Candidatus Puniceispirillum marinum IMCC1322: one gene and its partner. Each later gene encodes a partner of the first gene's protein in a complex. Links are inferred from orthologs where the notes say so. Each region holds a gene or a part of one and is shown in the gene's direction. Other genes may lie near its edges.

Region 1 (12,251 bases):
AAACCTTGTCCCTTTTTCAAAACGCTGCCATTCGTGCACATAAAGTCCCCGTCCATATGCTTGGCATTAGCCAGATTGTGGCTTATGGCGCGTTATTTTATGCGTTTGCGCCGCTTAAAACGCATATTGCAACCTTATTAGATACATCCGAAGCCATAGTCATGACTATTTTAAGTCTGGCGATAGTCACGCAGGCCTTATTAACACCCCTGGTTGGTAGCTGGGCTGACCGGTTTGGTGCATTGAATGTTCTCAAGCTGGGATTTTTACTAGGCGCAAGTGGCTTCTTTGGTCTTGGCGCATTGGAATTTGCATTCCTGACCAGCTTTTACTGGCTTGGCCTCTGCTTTGTCTTAATCGGTATCGGCCTTGCCATGTCCACCTATGAGGTTGCCTTTAGTGCCGCCGTGCAGTTTGACGAGATCAATTCACGAAAGAATATTTCCATAATCTCTTTTTATGGCGGCGTTGCCAGTACTCTCACATGGATATCGATCTATCCGCTTATCAGTGTTATAGGATTGCTTTATGCCTGTCTGGTATTGGCTGCCATTCTTCTGGGTTTCAGCTGGCTAATATCAAGATATAAGCACGAACGCTATCATCCGGCCAAACAGACCAAAGCCGAAAGCAAACCATTCCGATGGGGCTTGCTTTCCACAGCCGAAAAGCGGGCCATCATTATCCTCGCCAGTGCCGGCGGCTTTGAATATTTTTTATTTTCGGCCACAACGTTATTATGGGTTAACTGGTTCCAGCTACAATTTGAAAATGCTTTTCTTGCTGTCATTCTAGCTAGTATTTATGGCCCGTTTCAGGTTGTAGGCAGACTTGTTGAAATGAAATTTGGCCATCATATCGATGCCCGCATTACCGGTCTCGTGGCTGGTCTTTTGATACCACTGTCGCTGATATCCCTATTGGCTGGCACTTTGCCTTTAGCGATAGTGGCTATGGCATTATTTGGTATGGGACATGGTATTTTGACGGTGTCTTTTGGCTTTGTGACCAATCTTTATTTTGGCGCTGATGTATATGGTCGGGCTAAAGGCTGGATCGGTATGCCGCGTGTTGTCGGTTTGGCAATTGGCCCAAGTATTGGCGGCTTTTTACTTGCCTTTAGCGAACATGTTTTCATATCTGTTATGATTATGTTTGCCATCGCCAGCGCGTTGCTATTTGCCAGCCTGATGCTGATCAAGCCAACAAACCCCGTGCATATAGCATCCACGCGCTAGGTTGCTTGCAACCAGAAATGCCATAGGCCTAAATAGGCTAGGTGATTTACGTTTTGATCTAGAGTTTTTGAATAAGCAGGTTAATTTTTTTCAACCGTTTGGACAGAATTTTCTGCTCTTCATTTATTTCGTTTATTTCAGATTTTAGATTTGAAATTAACTTTCCGGTGCGGCCTCTTGCTGGCTTTGTTGCGCTGCCGCTATGGCCTTCTTCGGCAATGAAATAGGTCGGACTGACGCCCAATATACCAGCCATTGATACAAGCTTATTAACACGGGGTTCGCTGCTATCATTTTCCCATGATGCAAGCGTTGATGGGTTAACACCAACAAGATGAGCGAGCATGTTTAGGCTTAATCCAACTTGCTCACGGCATTTGAAAATTCTGCCGCCAAGAGTGCTATCAATATTGCCATCTGACAGGATATTAGAAGATGAATTTTTAACGGGCACAATTTATCCTATTTACGACTCTAGTCCAAAATAAGCCATTGATAGTTTAAAGTCAAATTTCAGCCCTTTGTATCTGCATCACCTTCATCACGACGGTCATCCTGTCGATTGCCTGTATGCTGGCGTCTGTTATCAGGCTGGAAAAAATTATCTTGTGCAGAGGCCAATGGGATATCAGCCCAACTTGTTGTGTAATGGGGGGATCGGTATTTCTGTGGCGCATACCAGCCTCTAGGCCGCTTAAGCTGACCATATTGAATACTGCCGACGCCAAATTTCTGATTAATGACATCACAGCTTTCGATCAATTTGCTGTTACGCGGGTTTTCCGTATGGAACAGCATGTCCGGGCGCGCCTCTGCCCGGCAAAGATCCAGCAGCAGAATACCTGCCTTTTTATAGTGGTGGCCCGCACGATATATGTTTTTCAATATCTGCTGGGCTGCTTTGTGAATTTCCTGCGTGCTATTTGTGGCGGGGATCATGCCCATCGTCTGTGCATTCGAATATTGCGGCTGGTTCTGCTGGAACGCATTCGTCCGGATAAAAACACTAAGCCCGCCAGCCACCATCTTGCCCTTGCGCAATTTGGCTGCCGCCATAGTGGCAAAGGTTGATACAATATCATGCAGCGCGTCATAGTCGTCGATGCTTTTGCCAAAGCTTCGTGACACGCAAATACTTTGCTTATCTTGCTGTTGCGTATCCAGCGACAGGCATATCGTGCCACGCAATTCTAGCGCCGTCCGCAGACCTGTCACCCCCATATTTTTGCGGATCCAGCCATCTTGAAGGCGGGCAAAACCTGCGGCTGTCTGAATACCTTGTGCATTTAGCCTTTTGCCTAAACGCCGGCCTATGCCCCATATGTCGGTTATCGCCGTATTCTGCAAGGCACCCTCTAATTGGGCGGCTGTATCTATGCAATATACGCCGCGTGCCAACTTGTTCCTTTTGGCGATCCGGTTAGCCAGCTTGGCAAGTGTCTTGGTCTGGCCAATGCCCACTGATACCGGAATGCCAGTCCATTGTTTAACAGTGCGGCAAATATCATGGGCATAATCGACAAGCCCGTGCGGCGCGAAACCTGACAGATCGAGAAAACATTCATCAATCGAATATATTTCGGCTTGTGGCGCGAATGTCGATAATATGCTCATGACGCGATGGCTCATATCACCATAAAGCGTATAGTTGCTTGACCGGATCAATATCCCTTGCTGGCGAAACCTGTCCTTGTGTTTGAAATATACATCGCCCATCAGCACGCCGATCGCTTTGGCTTCGTTCGAACGCGCGATAACGCAGCCATCATTATTAGACAGGACAATGAGGGGCTTGCCTTCCAGCGCTGGCTGAAAAACGCGTTCGCAGGAACAATAGAAATTATTACAGTCGATAAGCGCGAACATTATTTCAAAGACCGGATACTATATGTGACAACACCCCATATATGACTGTCTTCGGGGATCTCCAGACAAGGATAGTCAGGGTTTTCAGACTGTAAAAACCAGCCTTCCTTATGCTGACCCAAACGCTTCACGGTGAATTCATTGTGAATCGTCGCAATCACAATGTCATTTATCTTTGGGGTTAAGCTGCGATCCACCATCAACAGATCGCCTGAATGAATGCCTGCCCCTGTCATCGAATCGCCTGCAACGCGCAGAAAAAATGTCGCCGCCGGATTTTCAATCAGATGCGCGTTCAGATCCAGAGTGCTATCGATATAATCCTCGGCAGGACTTGGAAACCCAGCAGAAACAAACGGAACGGAGATTGAGAACGATAATAGATACATGTACTGAACAAACTAAAACAACAAACAGAAAAAGAACATAACAAGAACATTTGGGAAAGCCAAGCGTGGAAATGTCTAAATTTCTGAATCAATTCAACTGGCCTTACCAATCACCACGTAACCAAAACAAATAAAGAGATAAAAATGGCAAAAGCATTTATTGCAGGTTTAATTTCAGTGAAAAATTTAGATGGTTTCGGCATGCGCATATGACCAATGCTCAATAATTAGGCATGCGCATAAATCAATTGAAAAACCCCTTGACCCGGAAAAGCATATAAACCTTTAATACCAAACGGTACATTATGTAATAATATTTCAGTAAAGGGAGAATACCGATGGGCCTATATGACAAACTCAACCAGACGATGGACAATAGAGACGTAGACGCATATACGCATTTGCTTCATGACGATTTTACCGTTGTCTTTCACAAATCAGGCAATTCTTTCCCTAAGGACGAATGGTGCTCAATGGTCAAAGAAATGATGGCTAACGAAAAATTTGTCCAGGAATCTTCACGCTTGGTCTATGAAAATGATGATATCATAGTTTCACATAGTTTTATGTCTTACCCAGATGATTCTAGAGAAGCTGTCATGTTAGTTGCCATGCTGAAGGATGGAAAAGTAATCCGCATGGAAACCGGCGCAACAAGTTTAAGTTAAATCTTAGACTGATATGTAAGCCTTTAAGGCTTACATATCAGTGATATAGGTGAGGTCATGGCGCCCGATGCCAGAGTTATATTCGGCTTTCAGGCACTTACATGCACAGCTAGATAAGCATTACCGCCAGTTTAGTAGCTCATACATATAGAGTCATATGGATGTCGTTGGCTAATTTTTCCATCAAATGCGAATATATCCAGCATGGCGTTATATCCTGCATCAGTAATGCTCATTTCTACAGGCCAGCATCCCATATTCTGATAGGCATGGATGCATTGCGTTAAGACCGCTTCATCAATTTGTGGAAATAGGGATTTTTCTGCTATTGCAATTTCTGCCGCAGGTCTGGTTGCCACATATTGTCTGGTTCTCGCATAAGCTCGACAAAAAGCTTGACCGTCTTCAGTTTTCAACCATTCCGGCATAGCCGCCAAACTAGAAAATGCACAAGGGCCAACCATCGGCCCTAGAGCCGCAACAACATAGCCAACGCCATCTGCTTCAAGTTGCTGAGGAGCAGGTCCTTGCTGATGTATATACTGACCTTGCCCCTGCCTATACGCAGCATCCATTTCCTTGGCGTTGCCGGAATCAATAATATTGATTTTAGCAATATCTATACCTGCTTTGTGGCAAGCATACTTGAACATTGTCATTGGTTGACCGCCATGATGCACAAGCACGTCAGCACCTTCAAGAGACGACCATTCAAAATCATTGTCATTATCCCGGCCGCTGATAAAAAATCCATCCATGTTGTTGATCAATGCAAAATGCCGCGCCTCAGGCTGATGGCCATTTTCCAGAGATGTGAAGCCCTGACTGATGGTAGATTGCACAACTTGTGCAGTGCCATCTTCCAGCGCATTTAAAGCCGACACCCCAGGCTCAGCGACACTCCAATCATATTCAAACCCTTCTTCAGCCAGAAAACTGCCTGTCATAGTTGAAATTAATGGTGAATAAAAAGCGGAGAACAAAGTAAATTGAAGATGAATTTTAGCCATCAAAGAAGCCCCAATAAATTTACATACTGTACTAATACTAACTCACAAAAGCACCCCATAGCTACCCACGTTTCTGGATATAATCAGCCTAATCAACCTCTACAAATCTCTGAAAAGAATTACTTGTGAAAATTACCCATTCATAATGAGGCATGCTTCAGATGAACGAGTGGCTATTTTAGCTGATTTGGTACGAAGGCTGATACTGACTCTGTCACTTCGGTAATGCTACCGCACATCAGCAGGAACACGCCTGACGAAGTGATAAATACCAAAACGGACACGGATATATGAGGATTGATTGTACGTCATTCTGTACGTCACCTGACCTGCTAGCCCAATAAATTATTACATATCAGTCATATAGGTGAGGTCATGGTGCCCGATGCCAGAATCGAACTGGCGATTGATGATTACGAATCAACTGTTATACCACTTAACTAATCGGGCTAATCTATAGCTCTAGGTGCCATATTTGGTATAATTTGCTTTACCAATTTTGACAATCCAGCTGTTTAGATCTGTCAATCTGGCTAATAAGACACGTCAGACAGGCTCATCAAACAACGGCGTCACCCGGTCTGGCCGTTGCCAGACAAGCTGGGCAAAGCTGTCGCAATCCGGGCAATGGCTTTGCCAGTCATCATGCAGGCTCCTACAGGCACCACATTGCCAGCCTTGCGGGCGCGGGGCTTTACTGGCCGCAACAAGGGCAGCATTGGCATCGTCCTGATGACCATGCGCTTGTGCAATACGTGCTGCCACCTGCCACGCATCGGCATCACGACGGCTTTCGGGTATCGCTGTGATCTGCCCTGCGGCTTCGCCATCCAGTCCCACATCAAGCGCCTGATTGGCAATAATGCACCGCGCCGCATCAGCTATATCCTCATCAGCTGGTATCAGCGTCATCAGCTTGGCAATAAACCCACCATCATTTACCTGCCATGCTGGCTTCAGCCGGTTGGCGACCTCGATATGCGGGATGATGCCAAAAGCCTTTTCCAGTACTTTAACCGCTTTCCGGTTAGCCCCTGTTTCAAGATATATATCGCTGAGCATAAGCACCGCTGGCAAAAATCCCGGCACGTCCTTGATAATTCGTATCAGCACCTTTTGCGCGCCCTGACGATCGGCATTCTGCGCATGTTCACACGCATCCATATATAGCAATGCCGTACGTTGTGACTGAATATTGTTGCCGTCTTCATCTGATCCCGATTGTCCAGATCGCCGCTGGCTAGCAAGCACATCAAGCGCTGGCAAGGCGGCTTGCCAATTATGTCTAGCCGCTTCAAGTTGGACGATATGCGCGGCTGCCAATGTCGATTTAGGCCGCAATGCCAACGCCTTGCGGGCCGATGCAAGCGCGGCATCAGGCGCATCATCATCAAGCGCTAATCGCATCATGCCTATATGCCCCAGAAACGCGCTGTCATCTTCGGCAATCAGGCTGGTGAAATATCGTCGCGCAGCTTGATGATCACCGGCCAGAGCCGAAGCCTGTGCGGCCAGTAGGTTGGTTAGTTGCGGCGCATCCAGCAAACGGCGCGCGCGTGCGGCCTGGCGCTTGGCTTCGGCGGGTTCACCTGCCGAAACCGCCATCAAACCCAATGTCAGCGCCTTATGACCGGCCACATCGCGGCGCTTCTGCACCGAACTGCCAAGCCAGCCTGGCAATGATTTTATCAGCCGGTAAAGCCGATCAAAAAACACCATGCCCAGCGCAAATATAATGACCAGCGCCACCGCAAGGCTGGTGCGCATCTCGAGCCGCCATCCCAGCCACTCGACCTGCACATGGCCTGGTTGCGCGGCCAGCCAACTCGCCGATGCCGCCGCGGCCAGAATGAACAGAAATAAAACCGCAAGCCGTATGAGCATTACCCAGCCTCGGCCATATCTGCCAGCACCGCGGCCACAAGCTGTGATATCGCCGCATCAAGCGCATAGCGCGCCATGGCCGCTGTCTGCCATTCGGTCAAAGCGGGCACATCACCCCCTTGCCATGCTTGCACCACCTTCAATGCGGCATCAAAATTCTGTATTGTTACAGCCGCCTCAAACGCCGCAAGCTGACCTTCGGGGCTATCAACCGCAAGGTCTGTCGCGCGCAGATTAACCAGCTTGCCAAGCTTGGCACCTGCTTGTCCCAGCAAGGAGTCATCCTCGTCTTTGCTATGTAATGTATCAGCCATGGCGGCAATCACCTGATCCGCATCACGCAGCAAGTCAGCACGGCTTGGTGGGTTTTGCACCAATATGGCAGAAAGGCTATCCACGTCAAAATCGAGACCACCTGTTATCACAAGCGCCTGTAAAATATTATCCCACTGGCTTACTGGACGACCAGCCATATTGTCAGCCAGTAAGCCACTAACTGCCACCAGCGCCGCTTGTGACAATATAGCGGCTGGTTGCGCTGGTTGCATGGGTTGCGACACATCACGCGACAACAGCTTGGCTGTTTCCGCTTCACCTGTTGGCACCACAGTGTCCGCGTCTGTTGTCTGGTCTGTTTTCGGGCCTAGGGCATCGGTAATCGATGATGATACTGCCCTGTCATTTGCCAGCGCAGCCATTGCCGCCAGATTATCTTCGACCTTGCTAAGACGCGTCGCCAGCATTGCTAGACGTTTTGCCGCTTCGTCACTTGCAACCGCGCCTGTTGGCAAAGCCGCGGCCTGTTGGGCAATCTTTGCTTCCAGATCAAGGCGGATCGCGCTATCGGCCTGTTTATTATCATCAACCAGCCCTTCCAGCGCGGTCAGCCGCAACGTCAAGGCATCCACCTGTTCGCGAACAACATCCTGTTGTCCCAAGGCGGTCTGATTTTGACTTTGATAAAGGCTGTATGACGCCACCGCGATGCTGATAACAGCCAGCGCCACTGCCGAGACAATGCCAGCAGACATCCCCGTAGCATTTTTTGCTGGTATGGTCGGTTCACGATCAGATGATGTGGCCGTTGCCGGTTTTTCGACCGCATCGCCTTCAATCGTATCAGCAGACGGTTTTTTTACCTTCGAAGTCATCCTGCACTGCCCTTATCTATTACCTGCCGCCTCTGGTTGGCCTGCCGATCCACTAATGTCGCGATCGCCAGAATACGGCTGCGAGACGGTCTTTTGCTGACCCATATATGTTGCCAGCCCGCCCCTGCCGCATCAGCAATCGCCGCACTGCCTGCGATGATGCTTACTCTGCTTCTATGTTGCCACAAATTTCCCGCTTTAAGCAATTCGACAAACAAGGCTGCCGTGCGCACTGACATAAGGATGACCGAAACCATTCCTCCATCTTCGAGATGCTGTGCAACTGCCGGATTGACAATTTCAACAGGAACCATGTCATAAACCGGCATATCAATGACGCTGATATCATGCGCCGCAAGGGCGGTCTGCATGTCAAAACTTTTTTGCTGTGCTGATGGCCATAGAACAGCCCGACCACTAGCCAGCTTTGCCGTCAGGATTTTCGGCACCAGCCCCGAACCCCCGCCATGGCCAACCGTTACATCCTTGAACCCCACCAACCGTGCTGCAATGCCTGTTGCCGTGCCGACAACAAAGACCGGCTTATCTAACCAAGCTGCCAGTCTTGGTGTTTCCAGTCTTGGTGTTTTGGCAAAACAGGCAACAGCATTTCGGCTAGTAAAAATCACCGCTGAAATCGTTTTCGAATCTGGGAGCTCATAGTGGGCATGTGGCACCAATCGCATCACCGGCATAGCCATAGCCGCCACCGCGCGTCTTTGCAGTGACGCCACATCACGCATCGCATCGGTATGAGGGCGAGTGGATAATGTCAGATGGTGCTTTTGATATGCCATCGTATCACTTTGCTTGATCCAGCTTGAACAATCGACAGGGCTATAATTTTAAACATAGCGCATTTTGCATAGTGATGCTGAGCTTTATTATCCGGCGCTTTCAAAATTGCTGTTCTGGCCTAGGCCAGAAAACCACGTCCACCCGCATCATCAAGCAACGCCACACCAACTTTGATACCAAGCGCTACCGCCTCATCCTTGCTAGCTGTCATTGTTCGACGAAAGGCGGCGCTACCATCGCTGCTAAGCACCATACCATCCAGACGAAGTGTCTTATCATCAACAAAGCGGGCGCTGGCGGCAATGGGTGTGTGACAGGATCCGTCAAGATGCGCCAGCATCGCACGTTCGGCAGTAACCTCGATCGTACTATTGACACATGCCAGTGGGGATATCGCATCAAACACCGCTTGCTGGCGTATCGCCTTTTCACCTTGCGCCAGGCTTGGGTCACATAGCTGAACGGCCAATGCGCCTTGCGCCGCCGCCGTCGGCATCAGCTTTTCGTCAAGCGGGGTATAATCAAGCGACAGTTTCAGACGTTTCAGCCCCGCAACCGCCAGAATGATCGCGTCATAATCACCCTGATTGAGCTTGGCAATCCGTTTATTGATATTGCCACGCAAAAGCTTGATACGCAGATCGGGGCGATGATGAAGCAATAACGCTCGGCGTCGCACTGAAGATGTGCCCACGATAGCACCATCAGGCAGCGCATCAAGATCCGCATAGCTTCCAACCAGCGCATCACGGCGGTCTTCACGTGGCAAAACCGCACCAATCATTGTACCAGCGGCAAAATCACTTTCCATATCTTTCATGGAATGCACAGCCGCATCACTTTCTCCGGCTAGCAGACTGCGTTCCAGCTCTTTAATGAAAACACCTTTACCGCCTACCTCGACAAGCGGCCGATCAAGAATAAGATCACCCTTGGTGGTAAACGGTTCAATCCGGCTTGCAACCGGTTTCAAGGCCACCCGCACAAGTTCGGCCTGCGCCATCGCAAGCGTTGACGCACGACTGGCAAGCACAAGAGGGGTGGCAAAAAAATAACTAGCGTCAGGTTTCATCACCGCCATATCTAATGCGCCAACGCCCGCTTGCATAGCCCAAAAAAACGCCAAAAAATCTAGTGTCATCTGCTTGCGCCATGATACCATGCCGCAAATTTCGATATTGTGACCTGAAAATCTGGAAAGACCCCCCTAATGGCAAAAGATTTTACCATCCTTGGCATCGAAAGCAGTTGTGACGAAACCGCCGCCGCCATCGTCAGTGCCGATAAATCGATCCATGCCAATAAAATTGCGTCACAAATCGAAACCCACGCCAAACATGGTGGGGTTGTTCCCGAGGTTGCCGCACGAGCACATCTGGATATGATTGATGATGTTATTGCCGCGGCACTTGCCGATGCTGATATGACATTTGACGATATTGACGGTATTGCCGCCACTGCTGGGCCTGGTCTTATTGGCGGGGTTATTGTTGGCACTGTTGCGGCCAAGGCAATCGCCGCCGCCAGATCCATCCCCTATTATGCTGTCAATCATCTTGAAGGCCACGCGCTTAGCGGCCGCTTATGCAGTGATATCGGTTTTCCCTATCTTTTATTGCTGGTGTCTGGCGGACATACCCAGCTTCTGGCGGTCACCGCGCCTGGCACATATCATCGCATGGGCACAACGATGGATGATGCCGCTGGCGAGGCTTTTGACAAATGCGCTAAAATCATGGGGCTTGGCTATCCGGGCGGCCCTGCCATTGAAACTGCCGCCGCCTCAGGTGACGCCAAATCGATTCGTCTGCCACGCCCATTACGCGGCGCAGATAATTGTCATTTTTCCTTTTCCGGACTGAAAACCGCTTTGGCTACAAAACTGGCGCATTTAGGCGGTGTCCAGACAGCGCCAATTCATGATCTAGCGGCCAGTTTGCAGGCCGCCATTGCCGATTGCCTTGCCGACCGCACTAAACGCGCGATGCAGATTTTCGCCACCCAAACCAGCACCAGCCACACCAGCACCACCAACACCCTTGTCATTGCTGGCGGCGTTGCTGCCAATAAGGCTATTTTTGCCCGGCTTCAGACCGAAGCTGATGCGGCTGGATTTCAGATTATTGTGCCACCGGCAAAATTATGCACAGACAATGCCGCGATGATCGCTTGGGCAGCGCTTGAACGTCACGACCAGCCAGACCAGCTGGATTTTGAACCGCGCCCCCGCTGGCCACTTGATCCCGCCGCTACCCCACCACCTGGTCGTGGGGTGCGTCAATGACCATGACGCCGGTAATCATAGGGGGCGGTAGCTGGGGATGCGCCATTGCCAGTGCCTTAATCCGCACAGGCCAGCATGTTGAGCTTTTGGTGCGCCGTCAGGCAACCGTCGATGCGCTTGCCGCTGGCCAATGTATGCAATTGCCTGATGCCGCACAGATGCCACCAATGGCAGCCAGCCTTGCACCTGCATGCCTGCAAACGGCCAGTATGATTTTTGTTGTTGTTCCGGTTGCCGCCAATCCAGCCGCCTTTGATACCATTGCCACGCATGGAACAGCTGGTGTACCGGTCATTTTATGTGCCAAGGGTATCTCAAGCCATAATGGCCAAGACGCCCAACTCCTGACCCATGCCGCACAACAGGCGTTACCTGATCATCCGATCGCGGTCTTTTCTGGACCCAGTTTTGCTGATGAGGTTTTAGCTGGCCTTCCTGCCGCCCTTGTTGCCGCCTCAACATCACCCGCGGTTCTAGAGATGATTCAAACCGCCTTTCAGCATAGCAATATCCGCGTTTATACCCATAATGATCCCGATGGGCTGGCGCTGGCGGGGGCGATGAAAAATGTTGTTGCCATTGCCGCCGGATGCGCCGTGGGGCTGGGGCTTGGCGACAATGCCAAGGCGGCAATCATCACCCGTGGACTGGCCGAAATCGCCCGCCTGAATCATGCCATTGGCGGCGATGCCGAGACCATTTTTGGACTTGGTGGCGTTGGCGATCTGGCGCTAAGCTGTGCGGGGCCACATTCGCGTAACATGGCTTTTGGCCTTGCCCTTGGCGCTGGTGATGCTGTGCCGGACAAGCTTGCCGAAGGTAGCCGCACCGTCGCCGCATTGGCGTTAATGGGGCGTCACAAAAAGGTTGATCTGCCAATCACCAATGCGATTGACATGGTGCTGAACCATGGACAGAATTTAGATGACGCCGTCAAGGCATTGCTGGCGCGCCGCCCCGGCA
Region 2 (12,008 bases), 250 kb from region 1 along the record:
GCTGAAAATCGGGCATAATTTGAAATATGATGCGCATGTGCTTATGCGCCCTCGAAATGGCGGCATAAATCTGGCGCCTGTTGACGACACTATGTGCCTTTCATATGTGTTGGATGGGGGGCGTGTTGAACGTCATTCGATGGATTATCTGGCAGGTCACTGGCTTGACTATACAACGATTAAATTTTCTGACGTCTGTGGCAAAGGTGCCAAACAGATACCGTTTAGCGAGCTTGCGCCCGAGGCCGCTCTCGATTATGCCGCTGAAGATGCCGATATCACCCTAAGGTTATGGATGATTTTGAAACCCCGCCTTGCAGGTGAAAAGGTGGCTTCGGTATATGAACGCCTTGAACGTCCGCTTATTCCGGTATTGGCGCAGATGGAAAATTACGGCATCACGGTTGATCGCTCTATTCTAGCGCGCATGTCGAATGATTTTGCCACGCGTATGGAAGCGCTGGCACAAGATATTCTGGCATTGGCTGGTGAAGATTTTAACATCGCATCACCTAAACAACTGGGTGAGATTCTATTTGATAAAATGGGATTGCAAGGTGGCAAAAAAGCCAAAACCGGAGCTTATTCTACCTCGGCAGATGTGCTTGAAGATCTGGCGGCATCAGGTGTCGAAATTGCCAGCAAAGTTTTGGACTGGCGGCATCTTGCCAAACTCAAATCAACCTATGCGGACGCGTTGGTCGAATGTATTTTGCCTGCAACAGGTCGTGTGCATACATCATTTTCAATGGTGGGTGCATCAACAGGGCGTTTGTCCTCGTCTGATCCGAATGTCCAGAATATTCCAATTCGTACCAGCGAAGGACGTCAAATTCGCACAGCCTTTATCGCGGCAGAGGGATGTAAACTGATTTCGGTAGATTATTCACAAATCGAATTACGTCTGGTTGCGCATGTGGCTGGCGAGCAAAGTATGATAGAGGCGTTCAAGGACGGTATCGACATTCATGCCCGTACAGCGTCTGAAGTGTTTGGTATCCCCCTGGATCAGATGGATTCGGAAACACGCCGCCGGGCAAAGGCAATCAATTTTGGCATAATCTACGGTATTTCGGCATTTGGTTTGGCGCGGCAATTATCTATTCCGCAAGGCGAGGCACGCGATTACATAGCCTCTTATTTTGAAAATTTCCCTGGCATTCGTGCCTATATGGAACGTATCAAGACCGAAGCGCGCGAAGACGGGTTTGTCGAAACCCTATTTGGACGCCGGATTCATATTACCGGGATGGCAGGTGGCAGTGCTGCGCATCGTGGCTTTGCCGAACGGCAGGCGATCAACGCGCCTATTCAAGGTAGTGCGGCGGACATTATCAAACGCGCCATGATACGCATCCCGCCAGCCTTGCAGGCTGCTGATATTAGGGCCGATATGCTACTTCAGGTTCATGACGAGTTGATTTTCGAAGCGCCAGCGGCTGATGCTGACAATGCGGTGAAACATATCACCCGTATCATGGAAGCTGCAGCCGCGCCGGTGGTCGATCTGAAAGTGCCATTGGTCGCCGAAGCAGGCATTGCCGATAGCTGGGCTGATGCGCATTAATGGGCAGATTAAGGCGTAAATTAGGCTGATTCTGCTGTTATCTTGCCCCATATTAGCCTTGATCGATTGCTATCTGTAAAGTCTGTTAGACGCCGGTAAGCCTAGATAGGCTGATATCTGACCGGTATGAGGTTAAACTGGAGCGCATGGAGAGTGGGTGATGTCTAATCGGATTGCACTTGTTGACGATGACCAAAATATTCTGACATCAGTTTCGCTGATGCTTGAGTCGGAAGGCTTTGATGTTGATTGTTATAATGATGGCGAAGCGGCCCTTCAGGGGATGGCGCGCCAGCCTGTTGAACTGGCTGTTCTTGATATCAAAATGCCGCGTATGGATGGTGTTGAACTATTACAGAAAATACGCAAGAATTCCCAGCTTCCCGTGATTTTCCTGACCAGCAAAGATGATGAGCTTGACGAAGCACTTGGGTTTGGAATGGGGGCTGACGATTATATCACAAAGCCTTTTTCCCAGCGTTTACTGCTTGCGCGCATTCGGGCGGTATTGCGCCGTGCAACCGAAGGTGTGATGGATACTGCCGGTCCCAATGTCATCCATCAGGGTGATCTGGTCATGGATCCTGACCGTCATTTGTGCAGTTGGAAAGGTGAAGAGGTCAAATTAACAGTTACCGAATTTTTGATCTTGCAGGCACTGGCATCGCGCCCCGGCATGGTTAAAAACCGTGATCAGCTTATGGATGCAGCTTATGGCGAATCCATTTTTCTTGATGACCGTACAATTGACAGCCACATAAAGAGACTTCGCCGTAAGATTCGGGCACATGATAACGCATTTGACGGTATCGAAACCCTGTATGGTATCGGCTATAAATATAAGATAGCCTAGTTCAATTCGAAACCAAGCATTATGGCCTACAAATAGGGGCTTGCTTTTGCTTTGGCGATTGGATGTGTGGGATATGCGAGCGGGAGTAAGTTCATTTTAATGAACAGCATAATAGGTCTAACAAAGAAATGTGTTGAACGACTAGGTGAACTCTGTTTGGCACCGTTCCGCATGAGCCGCCTGAGCGCTCGGATCATGGCCATAATGCTATTCCCGCTAGCGGTGTTTCTGGTCGGGTTACTTTCGATTGACCAATATCGTACGACGCTCATCATGTCCGAATTTACCGCATTGGAACGTCAAGGCTTTACCCTGGCACGATCACTTGCCCTTGCCGAAGCTGAGCTTGATGTTGGTATAGCGCGGCGCAAGTTATCACGTCGCACTATGAATCATCTTATTCCTTTGGTTGGCTTTGGCTCTGAATTGCGCGCGCGCGTTTTTCAGCCGGATGGTGCGCTTTTGGCGGATACGATAAGACGTGGATCTGCGCGCGTGCAAACTAATTTACGCCGCCGCGATGGCATCCCCTGGCGTATAAAAATGAAACGCCAGATCCACCATATGATGACGCATGTGACGGCTATGATGAACAATTCAAGCGCGTTGCCACGTTATGCGGAACAGGTCAAACAACATGCCGGTCATTATCGTGAAGTGCAGTCTGCCTTGCGCGGTGAACCCATGCGGATGCTACGCCTGGATCGGCGAAGTAATTTGGTACTGTCAGTTGCCGTACCTATCCAGGATGTTCGGCTTGTTCGCGGTGCTCTATTGGTGTCGATTGGTGGCGGCAAAATAGAAAAAGAACTTGCCGATGTGCATATTGTCTTTCTTGAATTATTCATTGCGGTTCTGCTTGTCACTATAGGCCTTAGTGTATATCTGGCACGGTCGATAACGACGCCAATAACCCAGCTTGCCAATGCGGCTGAAAATCTACGACGCAGTAGCAACCTGTCTGCACGTTTGCAACGCCTGCCTGAACGCAAAGATGAAATCGGGCAATTATCCGAGTCCTTTATCGATTTAACAGATGAATTGCAAAAACGCATGCAGGCAACAGCAGGGTTTGCAGCGGATGTGGCGCATGAGCTGAAAAACCCGCTTTCGTCGTTGCGTAGTGCCGCCGAGACGATCAGTCGTATTTCTGATCCCGTGCAACAGCAAAAATTAATGAATGTTATTTTGCAGGATGTGGAACGACTGAACCGTCTGATCACTGATATTTCACAAGCCAGCCGCGTTGATACGGAAATAGCGGATGAACAGGGCCGCGAAATCGATATTATTGAGCTTGTTGAGAATTTTGTTCAGATGCGCCGCCAAAGTTTTGCCGATCACAGAATTCATCTTGATCTAGATGATGAACCATTAATGACGCGTATTCATGAAGGCCGGATTGTGCAGGTCATTGACAATATTCTTGCCAATGCAGTCTCTTTCAGCCCGCCTAAAGGCGAGATATTCATCACTGTCAAACCTGTTGCGTCAAACAAGGTTGCCATAACCATTCGTGATCAGGGACAAGGCATTCCCGAAAACCGGCTCGAGGCCGTTTTTGCCCGCTTTTATTCCGAACGGCCATCAGGCGAAGTTTTTGGCGAGCATTCAGGTCTTGGCTTATCAATTGCACGGCAGATAGCCGAAGCACATTCTGGAACGTTAACTGCAAAAAATAGCGACAAAGGCGGTGCTTGCTTTACGCTGACCTTGCCATTGGTATAGACTCATTTCATGAATGAAACATCCATTGATATTCAGCTTGTTTTGGTTACTGGCGTGTCGGGCGCTGGCAATTCGACGGCACTCAAAATTCTTGAAGATAGTGGATGGGTGGTTGTCGATAACCTACCTTTGGCATTGATCGACCCTTTGATCGCAATGGAAGTTGAAACGGCTGGTCGTAAATTGGCCATTGGGCTGGATGCGCGCACCAGCGGCTTTGATATTGATCCTGTCAAACGCTTGGTAGAAAATGTCCGCGGTCGTCTTGGTAACGCTGTAAGGCTGGTATTTCTAACAGCATCTGCACAGGATCTAAGCCGACGTTATAACGCGACGCGGCGACAACATCCACTTGCCCCGCATCTCGATCTTGCTGATGCCATCGATCATGATGCCAAGCGCATGCAGGCGGTGGCCGCTTTGGCTGACATTTCAATTGACACTACCGGGCTTGCGCCAGCTGATTTGCGGCGACAGTTGCTGATTGCACTGGAGATTGAAAGCAATAGCCCAATACCTGCGAAACTTCAGAGCTTTTCCTATCGACATGGTGTTCCTGAAAGTGCTGATATTGTTTTAGATATGCGTTTTGCCCACAACCCACACTGGACTGAAGGGTTGCGCATGCAAACAGGTATGGATGATGATATTGACTCATTTTTAAAAGTAGATGAAGCCGTGCAAACGGTCATCGAGCATTTCAAGGCGATGTTGGTACCTATGCTAGCGCGGATGTCGGCCGAAGGTCGTGCACAAATATCGATCGCGTTTGGATGTACTGGAGGCAGACACCGATCTGTCTGGGCGGCAGAGCATATTAGGCAATGGCTGATTGAAAATGGTCATTCAGCATCGATAATACATCGTGAACTTCATTCCCAATCATGATACCTCATTTATAATCACCTGAACTAGGTAGGTTACAAATAAAACGATTACGCCTCTTTAAAAAAACCACAAATTAGGTTACATCCTAGCCATTCATTTATTATAGGATGACTATCATGCAGCAGGATTACATTATCACTGATATCAGCTTGGCTGATTGGGGGCGTAAAGAACTATCGATCGCGGAAACCGAAATGCCTGGTCTCATGGCATTGCGTGACGAATTTGGTGCTGCAAAACCACTTAAAGGTGCGCGCGTTGCTGGTTGTTTGCATATGACAATTCAAACAGGCGTATTGATTGAAACCTTGGTCGCCCTTGGTGCCGATGTTCGATGGTCATCATGTAATATATATTCAACTCAGGATCAGGCCGCAGCGGCTATCGCCAAGGCAGGGGTTCCTGTTTTTGCCAAAAAAGGTGAAACGCTTGCTGAATATTGGGAATATGTTGATCGTACATTCCAATGGTCGAATGGCGAAACAGCTAACATGATCTTGGATGATGGCGGCGATGCAACCATGTATATCCTGCTTGGCGCCCGCGCTGAGGCGGGTGAAACCGTGCTTGCCCATCCGGCATCTGAAGAAGAAGAATATCTTAAGGCACAGCTTGAAACACGTTTAGCTGCTAGCCCGGGCTGGTTTACCAAGCAGCGTGATGCCATCAAAGGTGTATCAGAAGAAACAACCACTGGCGTCTTGCGCCTTTATCAGTTGGCTGAAGCAGGTGGTCTGCCATTCCCAGCCATCAATGTGAATGACTCGGTTACTAAGTCAAAATTCGACAATCTTTATGGCTGTCGCGAATCTCTGGTCGATGCTATTCGCCGCGCTACCGATGTGATGTTGGCTGGCAAGGTCGCTGTCGTTGCTGGTTTTGGAGACGTTGGCAAAGGTTCGGCCGCATCCCTTCGTCAAGGTGGTGCGCGCGTTATGGTAACCGAAGTTGACCCTATCTGTGCATTGCAGGCCGCAATGGAAGGCTATGAAGTTGTGACTATGGAGCAGGCCGCCCCTAAGGCAGATATCTTTGTGACCGCGACTGGCAACCGTGATATCATTACGGTCGATCACATGCGCGAAATGAAAGACCGGGCCATTGTGTGTAACATTGGCCATTTTGATAATGAAATTCAGGTATCGGCTCTGAACAATATGGTCTGGTCAGAGGTGAAGCCGCAGGTTGATGAAATTGAATTTCCTGATGGCAAACGCATGATTCTGCTGGCCAAAGGCCGTCTTGTAAATCTTGGCTGTGCGACGGGTCATCCATCATTCGTGATGTCTGCCAGCTTCACCAATCAGGTGTTGGCGCAGATGGAACTATGGAACGAAGCTGAAAAATACGAAAACAAGGTTTATACCTTGCCACGTCACCTTGATGAAAAGGTTGCGGCCTTGCATTTGGAAAAGGTTGGTGCGTTTCTGTCAACCTTACGGCCTGATCAAGCTGACTATATCGGCGTTGAACAGCAAGGCCCCTTCAAAAGCGAACAATATCGTTATTGATACCTTCACAAGGTCGCTTGATGGCTATTGTAAAATTAGACTTGCAAGATCTGGCCGCAACCGAAAGGTTGGGCCAGTTTTTGTCTCAAGGCTTAGCTGCTGGTGATGTGATCGCATTATACGGGCCGCTAGGTGCGGGTAAATCGGCTTTGGCACGGGCGTTAATTAACAGGCTTTGCCCATATGAAACTGATATTCCCAGCCCTACCTTTACACTTGTGCAGACCTATGACATGCCTGATGGCACCCCCTTATGGCATCTTGACCTCTACCGCATTGAATCACCCGATGATGCCATCGAACTTGGTATTGAGGATGCGCTACTTGACGCTGCCTGCCTGATTGAATGGCCTGAAAGGCTTGAAACCTTATTGCCCGATAGCTGTTTATCGATCCAAATCAATCCCGTTAGTGCTTCGTTGGATAGCCAGATGCGGCAGGTTCAGATTAGCGCCCCAGCCCGATGGAGTGCACGTATCGATGCCCTTGCCAAGCTATTTGCAAAGCCTGACATTTAGGCCGATTACGGTTTTCGAAAAGCCAATATGATTAATATTGTTGCATCATGTTGAATGCTTGCTCGCATTTAAGAACGCTTACTTTTATACTGCTTTTATGCGTGTTTCGTCTGTCTATAATATTCCGGCAGGAACCCCCTTTGCAAAAGAACTTGCCAAGGGGGTTATTCAGCTAGCATCTAGCCCAACCGATCTGGCGCGTGCCATTGTCATGGTGCCATCCCAGCGGGCAGCACAGGCGTTGCGAAGTGCTTTTCTCGATGTCACCAAGGGACAGGCAGCATTATTGCCGCGCATGATACCGATTGGCGATCTTGCAGATGATGTGGCTGACGTGTTTCCAGAGCTTTATGGGGGTGCAGACACCGCGATGTTGCCGCCGGCGATTTCGCCTTTGCGCCGCCAGATGATGTTGGCTAAATTGCTGGGTGGGTTCAAACTTGGTGGCCAGACACCAACCTTCCCGCAAGCTATGATGCTTGCCCATACGCTTGGTCAATTGCTTGATCAACTTTATAATGTTGATGCCAACCCCGATCAGTTGCGTGACATGCTGCCCGAACGTTATTCGGCACATTGGCAGGATATCATCAAACTCCTAACTATTCTGGTTGATAACTGGCCAGCAATTCTAGCTTCAGAGAATGTTATGGATGGTGTCGATCGGCGTAACCGGCTGATCCGCGCGCGCGTAAAAGCATGGCAGGATAACCCACCTGAGACTCTGATCGTCATTGCTGGATCAACAGGTTCGATCATTGCGACGCGTGAACTTATTCGTTGTGTATCTAATTTGCCGAATGGTCATGTTGTTTTGCCTGGCTTGGATAGTGGTGCGGTGCCTGAATGGGACGCAATTAGCCATGATAGCGGCCATCCGCAATATCAGCTTGCCCAGCTTTTGCATTTCATGGATATCACACCATTGGATGTCCAGAACTGGGTGTCCAATCCCGAAAGTCAGCCAGCAACAAGTGCGCGGCGTGATCTGATGCGTGAAGTATTCCGCCCCGCACCAACGACGGCAACATGGCGGCAATTGTCCGAGGACAGGCCCGATCTTGGCCGTGATGCTTTGCAAGGGCTACAAGTTATCGAAACGCATGATCGGCGTGCCGAAGCAGGATTGATCGCGGCTGACCTGCGCGCAACGCTTGAGCATGAAGACCAGACGGCAGCACTGATTACGCCGGACCGCCATCTGGCCGAGGCGGTTATCGCTGAACTGGCGCGCTGGAAAATTACAATTGATGATTCGGCGGGCACAACCCTTCTTACCCATCGGGCAGGGGCGTTTTTGCAGTTGCTGGTGGAGGCGATGCAGGAAAATTTTGCGCCATTGGCATTGCTTGGTGTGCTTAAGCATCCTTGTGCGGCAGGTGGCATGGCACAGGCTGATTTTCGCGCTAAAGTCAGACATATTGAAAAACTGGTTCTGCGGGGCCAACGGCCAGCCCCCGGTCTAGAAGGTTTAGCCATTGCCATTGGTGATGATAAAGATTTGCGGGATTTTATCGCGATCCATATCGCGGTTCCCTTTACCCCCCTTGTTGATGCGTGGCAGGCGCCAGCCCCAACCATGGCAAGCCTTGCCCGTGGACTAGGCCAGACCGCCGAAATGATGGCAGCGCAGACTATGTGTATTCCATCTGATGGACCCGATACAGAAACACGAGTCGCCGATAAGAATGACGGTGCTCTTCATCTATGGGACAATCAAGGCGGCAAGGCCGCTGCCGATCTGTTGAAAAACCTGGTCGAGCATGGGCATGATCAAGCGGTTAATGCCACGGATTTTGCGCAAACGTTAGTACAAATCATGCAGGACATAACAGTGCATGCTGTCCAGCAGTCACATCCAAGGCTGGCTATTCTGGGAGCGGTAGAATCGCGGATGCAAACCGCCGATCATTTGATAATTGCGGGCTTCAATGAAGGTAACTGGCCACCGCAACCGCAAACTGATCCTTGGATGAACAGCGATATGCGCAAAGCCGTTGGTTTGCCGCCACATAACTGGCGTACCAGCCTAAGTGCGCATGATGTCTATATGGCAATTTGCAACCCAAAGGTCACGATCACCCGTGCGCAACGCCAGAATGATGCGGCGACGATCCCAAGTCGCTGGCTACAGCGGATGGATGTTGTGCTATCGGCTCTTGGCATTGCCAAAGCGCTTGATCGTGGTGATGAAAAGTTTGAATGGCTTGCGATATTAAATCCTAAAACGATACCAAACCGTATAAAGCGTCCAGCGCCAAAACCGCCACTAAGCGCGCGCCCACGAAAGTTTTCGGCTACCGAGATCGATATGTGGATCAATGATCCATACGCGCTTTATGCCAAGAAGATTCTAAAGCTTCGTCAACTTGACGATATTGACCGTCCACCAGATGCGGCTTTGCGCGGCACATTATTTCATAATGTGCTTGCCGATTTTACCCGCACTTTTCCTTCTGGGTCTTTGCCTGATACCGCGTATCAAGACTTGCTGGCCATAGGTAAAACGCATTTTGCCGATCAATGGGCAACGCCTGATATCCGTTATTTCTGGTGGCCCCGGTTTGAGATGGTTGCAGGTTGGATTATTGAAACAGAAAAGCAGCGCCGTGATGATCTTGCTTTCATACATGCCGAAAAGAAAGGCAGCACCATATTGACCGGGCCGGCTGGCCCCGTTGAATTATCGGCGCGTGCTGATCGGTTGGAAAAAACCAAGGATGGTACATGGCACATAATTGATTATAAAACCGGTATTGTCCCATCAAAAAGCAAGGTTGCTTCAGGTCGCGCTACCCAGCTTCTGGTCGAAGCCTTGATCGCATGGGATGGCGGTTATGATGATAAGCCAGGTTGCGACATTGCCAAGATGCAATATTGGAAACTAAGTGGCCGTAAAAACAAGATTGGTGATATTTACGATGTGTTGCCTGATGATGGGTCGCCGGAAAACACCCGCGACATGATGCAGTCGCTGATCACGCTGTTTGATGATCCCGAAGCCACCTATCCAGCTGAGCCAAACATCAAATTCAAGCTATCCTATAATCCTTACCGGCATCTGGCGCGGATAAGCGAATGGCAACAGGAGGGGCATGATGAATGATCTTATTCAGCGTGCCAGCATAGAACAGGCGCGCGCATCTGATCCGATGGCATCGGTCTTTGTCTCGGCCAATGCCGGAACAGGCAAAACCAAATTATTGACTGACCGGGTTCTGCGTCTGCTTTTGTCAGGTGCAGAAGCCGACGGTATTTTATGTGTTACCTATACACGCGCGGCGGCGGCAGAAATGCGCAACCGTATTTATGCGCGTCTGGCTCGGTGGGCTGTTATTTCAACAGCTGATCTGACCAAAGATCTGCAAGCAATGGGAATTGTTGCACCATCACAGGGAAATATTCGTCTGGCGCGCATGCTGTTTGCCAAGATACTTGATAATGACAATGGCCCACGTGTTGAGACAGTGCACTCATTTTGCCAGTCCATTTTGCGCCGCTTTCCGATTGAAGCCGGCATTGCGCCAAATGCAAAGCTGGCAGACGATGCCGAACAGGATCGTCTTAAGTCAATTGCCAAAGTTGCGGTGATGAACAGCCTAGATCCTGCAATACAGATAGCCGTGGCAACTATTGCTAACCAGAGTTCCGAAGGACAAGCGACTGAAATTCTCACCGAGTTCTTGCGGCGTGTGCCTGCGCTTGACGATATCGACACCTTATCCCGCTTACAGGCACATTTCCGTGATGATCTTGATATGCCTGAGGCGGATTTTGTAACCCAGCATATTGCAGAGGCATTGGCAAAAATCGATGATGAGGCCTTACGTGCGGTGGCAGTGGCTTTACAGAATGCTAAAACCGAAACCCAGCGCGATCGTGGTGCCGCGTTTTTTGCGTGGTTGGCACTTGATGACGAAATGCGCATTGCGAGGTTGAATTTGCTGGTTGATGCGCTGTTCACGACAAAGGGCCCACGTGCTGACCGGAACCTGTCCAATGCTGACATCCGTGCTGAATATCCTCCCATTGTCGATGTCCAGCGTGCGGTCATTGATATTCTGACCCCCATTTTACATATGATGGCAACGGATCGGTGCCGCGAGTTGACCACGGCATTATATATTTTTGGGGCAGCGTTCCAGCGTCATTATCAAAGCCTGAAAGAAAGTCGTGGTCTGCTCGATTATGATGATTTGATCGCTGTGACCAACCGTCTGCTTGCCCGAAGCGAAGCTGCACAATGGGTGGCGTGGAAACTTGACAATGGTATAGGTCATGTTCTGGTCGATGAAGCACAAGATACAAGTCCCGCGCAATGGACTTTGTTACTTCGCCTTGTTGAGTCATTCTTTGACGGCAGTGATATGCCTGTTGCGGCCAGCTCTATTGCTTCGGACACTGCAGATATGGACATCGCACCGCGCAGTGTTTTTGCTGTTGGTGACTTTAAACAATCGATCTATTCATTTCAGGGCGCTGATCCAAAGGTGCTTGGCGAGAACCGTACATTGCTTCGCAATAAGGCGATGGCGGCTGAGATTGATTTTCGGGCTTTATCTTTATCGGTGTCGTTCCGGTCAACGGCACCCATTCTTGGTTTGGTCAATGATTTGATCCCTGACCTTGACGGTATTGAGGATTTTGTAAGCCATGATCTCGCGCGTCGTCATAAAGGTGGTTTTGTCGAAGTCTGGCCTATCATTGACGCGCCGGTTGATGAGGAAAAGACAGAAGGTTTCACCCCTGCAAATATTGCGTCGATGCAAGGCGCCTCTGCTGTGGCAGCAAGCCATCTTGCGCGCACGTTAAAATCCTGGATTGGCAAACGACCTTTGCCATCGTCGGACAATGATCATATGCCAAGAAAGATTATGGCTGGTGATATCCTCATCCTGCTTCGCAAACGCGATGTTTTCTTTGAGCAGGTGCTGGTTGCGCTT

What was found.
Region 2: the proteins of tsaD (region 1) and tsaE are in contact, whole or in part, in a crystal structure (PDB 6N9A), measured with the Thermotoga maritima proteins. The link is inferred for Candidatus Puniceispirillum marinum IMCC1322 from one-to-one orthologs. Residues at the interface, in WP_004082750.1 of Thermotoga maritima: Cys10, Asp11, Arg49, His50, Leu82, Gly84, Gly135, Gly136, Glu154, Thr155, Leu156, Asp157, Asp158, Ser159, Glu162, Asp165, Lys166, Arg169, Leu170, Tyr175, Lys213, Thr214, Leu217, Tyr218, Gln221, Arg222, Asn324; in WP_004082108.1 of Thermotoga maritima: Leu37, Gly38, Lys46, Lys57, Val59, Lys60, Ser61, Thr63, Phe64, Thr65, Leu66, Met67, Val69, Pro71, Tyr82, Arg83, Leu84, Asp86, Asp88, Phe89, Asp93, Ile128, Asp130, Glu131, Arg134.

Annotation. Positions count from the first base shown.
Region 1 is NC_014010.1:1,621,511-1,633,761, forward strand. The notes cover bases 9,296-12,251. They hold tsaD (tRNA (adenosine(37)-N6)-threonylcarbamoyltransferase complex transferase subunit TsaD), read left to right. Parts: upstream 9,296-10,214; coding sequence 10,215-11,288; downstream 11,289-12,251. Other genes in these bases: hemC (hydroxymethylbilane synthase), read right to left, coding at 9,296-10,145; SAR116_RS07610 (NAD(P)H-dependent glycerol-3-phosphate dehydrogenase), read left to right, coding at 11,285-12,251. In the rest of the region: SAR116_RS07550 (MFS transporter), read left to right, coding at 6-1,238; SAR116_RS13290 (helix-turn-helix domain-containing protein), read right to left, coding at 1,297-1,692; SAR116_RS07560 (Y-family DNA polymerase), read right to left, coding at 1,752-3,104; SAR116_RS07565 (LexA family protein), read right to left, coding at 3,104-3,493; SAR116_RS07570 (nuclear transport factor 2 family protein), read left to right, coding at 3,832-4,161; SAR116_RS07575 (ABC transporter substrate-binding protein), read right to left, coding at 4,293-5,171; SAR116_RS07585 (heme biosynthesis protein HemY), read right to left, coding at 5,718-7,055; SAR116_RS07590 (hypothetical protein), read right to left, coding at 7,055-8,206; SAR116_RS07595 (uroporphyrinogen-III synthase), read right to left, coding at 8,203-9,003; more of hemC, read right to left, coding at 9,123-9,295.
Region 2 is NC_014010.1:1,382,095-1,394,102, reverse strand. The notes cover bases 5,604-8,316. They hold tsaE (tRNA (adenosine(37)-N6)-threonylcarbamoyltransferase complex ATPase subunit type 1 TsaE), read left to right. Parts: upstream 5,604-6,567; coding sequence 6,568-7,065; downstream 7,066-8,316. Other genes in these bases: addB (double-strand break repair protein AddB), read left to right, coding at 7,163-8,316; ahcY (adenosylhomocysteinase), read left to right, coding at 5,604-6,547. Also shown: polA (DNA polymerase I), read left to right, coding at 1-1,567; SAR116_RS06460 (response regulator transcription factor), read left to right, coding at 1,728-2,420; SAR116_RS06455 (sensor histidine kinase), read left to right, coding at 2,520-4,148; RNase adapter RapZ, read left to right, coding at 4,158-5,036; more of ahcY, read left to right, coding at 5,153-5,603; more of addB, read left to right, coding at 8,317-10,171; double-strand break repair helicase AddA, read left to right, coding at 10,161-12,008. UniProt on the Escherichia coli protein: Required for the formation of a threonylcarbamoyl group on adenosine at position 37 (t(6)A37) in tRNAs that read codons beginning with adenine.